DNA from 2 places in the Mesorhizobium sp. CNPSo 4671 genome. Region 2 is predicted to be linked to the other one. Evidence: riboswitches for the same ligand, from Rfam matches in the RefSeq annotation. Region 2 holds a riboswitch; the other holds the start of a gene.
The links. A riboswitch is a leader RNA that binds a small molecule or an ion and turns the genes downstream of it on or off. The one in region 2 is predicted to bind cobalamin.
Positions count from the first base shown of each region.

Region 1 (2,199 bases), on a different contig from region 2:
GTGCGTCGAGCAATAGAGCACCGAGGGATCGTCCCAGAAAATATCCTGCGTGCCGTTGCCGTGATGCACGTCCCAGTCGACGACAGCAACGCGCTCGGCGCCATGCTTCTTCTGCGCATAGCGCGCCGCAATCGCCGCCGTGTTGAAGAAACAGAAGCCCATCGCGGTGGTCTTCTCGGCATGATGGCCGGGCGGCCTTGCGGCGACGAAGACATTGTCGGCACGGCCGGCGAAGACGTCGTCGACAGCGGCGTTGGCGGCGCCGATCGCGGTGATCACCGCTTGCCAGCTCTTCGGGCTGGCGGTGGTGTCGGCATCGATGCGGGCAAGGCCTTCCTCGGGAATGGCGGCACGAACGCGGGCGACGAAATCGGCGGGATGGGCGTACAGGATGGTCGCTTCATCACCCTCCGGCGCCTTGACGCGATCAAGCCCTGCGAAGGCCTCGTCATCCAGCACCCGTTCTATGGCGCGTAAACGGTCCGGCCGCTCGGGATGGCCGGGCGGCGTGATGTGTTCGAGGAAGATCGGATGGGTATAGAGACGAGTGGCCATGCTCCCTATCTAGTGCCCCGGCAACGCGATGACCATGCGTTGCCGCTTGATGACTGGGGAAAATCACGCCTGCGTCCATTGGCGTCGCCGCGGGGATTGGCGCCGCCGAGGCTTCGGCGTAAGGTCGCAGCCACTGCCTGGTGCCCGCCGCAAGCGGGAGAATCGGGAACACGGTTGAACTCCGTGGCGTGCCCAACGCTGTGAGGGGGACCGCGCCGGTAAATGCCACTGTCGATGACGGGAAGGCACCGGACGCGGGTTGATCCCAAGCCAGAAGACCGGCCTGGCAGGCATCGTCATCCGCATGGTCAGGCGGCTGGCATCAATAGCAATCGCAAGGGGACAAGCGATGCCGGAACACATGACCGCTCCTATGGGCGACGGATTTGACCAGATGGCGCGTGACGCGGTCTACCGTGCCATGTTCACGCGGCGCGACGTGCGCAGCCATTTCCTGCCCGACGCGCTCGATGACGAGGTGCTGGCGCGGCTTCTGCTTGCCGCCCATCACGCGCCATCGGTCGGCTTCATGCAGCCCTGGAATTTCATCGTCATCCGCGACGCCGCGCGACGGGCTGATGTGCGTGAACTGTTCCTGGCCGCGCGCGAACTGGAACTGCCTGAAATCGAAGAGGAACGGCAGGCGCTCTACCGCAAGCTCAAGCTCGAAGGCATCTGCGAAAGCGCCCTCAACATCTGCATCACCTGCGACCGCCAGCGCTCGCAGGGTTCGCCGCTGGGCCGTTGGCACAATCCGGAAATGGATCTCTACAGCACCGTCTGCGCGGTGCAGAATTTCTGGCTGGCGGCGCGCGCCGAAGGCGTCGGCGTCGGCTGGGTCAGCATCATCGAGCCGCAAGCGTTGAAGAGCCTGCTATCCATTCCCGAGCACGTGACGCCGATCGCTTATCTCTGCGTCGGCCGGGTTTCCGAGTTCGCGCCCAAACCGGACCTCGAAACGCATGGCTGGGGCCGGCGGCTGCCGCTGCCCGAATTGATCATGAGCGAGACTTTCTGCGGGCAAGGCGAGGTACCGCTCAAGTCAGCTGTGGCGCACCTCAACGCAGTCGCCTGCGCGCCCGCCGATCAGCGTGTTGCGCCTGCCGTGCCCCAGCGCGAGCCGCCGAACGAGGCCAGCGCCTTGTCCTTCAACTCCCTGAACTTCGACGACGCCTCGGCCAGCCGGGCATCCCAGGCCGGATCGGGCACCTGGCCGGCGATGGTCTTGAAATAGACCTGCATCAGGCAAGCAATGGCAAATGGCTCGATGAAGGCCGCCTTGAAGGCCCAGGCGAAGACGATGGCGAGCACGAACGCCCAACCAGCCAGTTGTCCCGGCATGATGAACAGAATGGCGGCGGCCGGGGCCAGCATCAGCAGGAAAATGATGAAGGACACGCCCCACATGATGACCGCCAGCCAGACGGCGTTCTTGACCATGGTCTTGCCGTTCTGGGCGTAGAGCACGACGCCTTGCCGCGCCGTCTCGAAGGGCGAGGACGAATTGATGCGGATGTTGTAGCCGAGGATGATCTCGTCGACATAGGTGAGCGACAGGCGAATCACCGTGTTGATGAACGAGACGAGGCCGCTCAGCCCCGGAATGGGCAAGAAGGCGGCGATGCCGCCGAGCAGGCCGGTGAT
Region 1 is NZ_JBWLUW010000001.1:690,651-692,849, reverse strand. Features, by position in the region: gene AC04SF_RS03110 (histone deacetylase family protein) at 1-555, opposite strand, end outside; cobalamin riboswitch at 677-856, shown strand; partial or broken gene bluB (5,6-dimethylbenzimidazole synthase) at 860-1,534, shown strand; gene AC04SF_RS03100 (hypothetical protein) at 1,642-2,199, opposite strand, start outside.
Region 1: linked by a shared signal. The riboswitch ahead of bluB (5,6-dimethylbenzimidazole synthase) and the one ahead of AC04SF_RS30170 (DUF1636 family protein) in region 2 are both predicted to bind cobalamin.

Region 2 (2,199 bases):
CCATGTGGTCGGAACCTTGAGGCCGAGCTGTTCGTAGATGTCCTTGCGGTACCAGACCACCGACGCGCTCATCTCCGTCGGCACGAAATGCTTCTTGCCATTGTAGACCGACAGCGCCACGCCGGCCGGGTTCAGCTTCTTGTCCCAGCCATACTTCTCGTAATAGGGCGTCAGATCGGCGGAGAAACCGTTGTCGACGATCTCCTTGCCGCGGCCGCCTTCCCAGGAATAGAAAAGATCAGGCGGATTGCTCGATGACAGCTCGATCGTCTGCTTGGTCTTGTAGGTCTCGCCGTCGACGCTGGCTCCGGTGACATGGACCCGGTCGCCATTCTTCTTGTTCCATTCGTCGATCAGCCAATTGGCGTAGACCTCCGAGGACGGCCATGGCGCCCGGTAGAAATACCTGATTTCGGCGGGCGCGGCCCGCGCCACCTTGACCCCTGACGCCGCCGCCACTGCGGTCGCGCCGAGTGCAGCGGAAGCCTTCATGAAAGTGCGGCGGGACAGTGCATTCTGTTTGATGTTCATCGTTTTCCTCCCGGTTCGATCTGACAATGACAGGCAGCAGCAAGCCGCCGCGAAGCGCGAGCGCGACGCGTGTCGACAGTGACTGTTGCTGACCCTCCGAAGGCGAAGTTGGTGGCGTGGTTCTTCCGTCGCCAAATTCGTCACGGAGATTGAATTAATCTAATCGAAGCGCTTGCGCAAGCGCTTCGATGGTCAATTTCGGATATTTTCGGTTGCCTCCAGCCGGGCTGGTTTGACTGAACTCCGCCTTGCGCGGTCGCAACCTTGCCGACAAGCCGACATGGCTCTCACGACAAGGGGATTGACAGCGGCAGAGGATATCATTCTAACGTTATGTTATGACATTACGAATGGAAATATCACATGTGTCTTCTCTGATGAGGCCAAGGCTGCTGGTGCCGCGATGGTGACAGGCTTGGTCGAAAAGAATCGTTGCGATGCGCCGGGGGCAAATCTACGATGCTCGGCTGATGGTCCCCGCGCCGAAAGGCAAGGGGTGAAAAGGGAACACGGTGAGACCCTCAAAGGTCGAGGCCGTGGCTGCCCCCGCAACTGTAAGCGGTGAGCAAGATCCGACACGCCACTGGCCGGCAAGGCTGGGAAGGCAGGATTGCGCAACGACCCGCGAGCCAGGAGACCTGCCATCACTGAGTTGACCGGACGGGGTGTGCCGGGAGGAAACGTGGACGTCGGTCTTGTCGGCCGGCTCGCCAACATCCTTCCGTTGCCAGTTTTGGAAAGTGACGGAAAGTTGGACGGCGCCATCGATCATCGCATCATCGTGTGCACGCTTTGCCGTGACATCCCGACCGGCATCAGGTCGGGCGAGAGCCTGTGCGCCGATTTGCGCTCCCGGCTCGCGGCCTACCATGAGTCGGCCTTGGCGGATTGCTTCACGATCGAAGGCGTCGAATGCATGGCGGGCTGCGCGCGACCGCTGACGGTGGCCTTCCAGGCACCAGGCAAGGCTTCCTATCTTTTCGGCTCCATCGACGCTGAGGCCGACGCCGGCGATCTCGTGCGATTTGCCAGGCTTTACGCGTCGCTCGCCGACGGCTGGTGCAATTCCGGACAACGTCCGCCGCGACTGGCCGGCAAGACTCTGGCCCGCATTCCCGGACCGGTCAAGATTGCGGGCGACAGCCGATGACAATGCCGCTTCTCGAAGCCCGCGACCTCTGCGCGATGGCGAATGGCCGCGATCTGGTCCATGCGGTCAGCCTGTCGGTGGCCTCTGGCGATCGTCTCGCCATCATCGGCCCCAATGGTGCCGGCAAGACCACGCTGCTGCGCATGCTCTCTGGCATGCTCAGGCCAAATGCGGGCGAGGTGAAGCTCGGTGGGCGCCGCCTGGACAGGATCTCGACCGCCGAGCGGGCCCTGCACATCGCTGTCGTCGGCCAGACCGACCAGCCCGATCCGCGCCTGGCGGTGATCGACTATGTCGAGCTTGGCCGCGTCCCGCATGCGGGCCTGAGACGCAGGAGCGAGGAACGCGATATCGTCGTCGACGCGCTGCGCCGGACCGGCCTGTTGCCGCTGCTTGCCCGCAGCATCGGCTCGCTGTCGGGCGGCGAACGCCAGCGCGCCCAGTTGGCGCGCGCCATCGCGCAGCAACCGAAAGTGCTGTTCCTGGACGAGCCGACCAACCATCTCGATCCGCGTGCC
Region 2 is NZ_JBWLUW010000014.1:12,392-14,590, forward strand. Features, by position in the region: gene AC04SF_RS30165 (ABC transporter substrate-binding protein) at 1-531, opposite strand, end outside; cobalamin riboswitch at 985-1,191, shown strand; gene AC04SF_RS30170 (DUF1636 family protein) at 1,283-1,681, shown strand; gene AC04SF_RS30175 (ABC transporter ATP-binding protein) at 1,678-2,199, shown strand, end outside.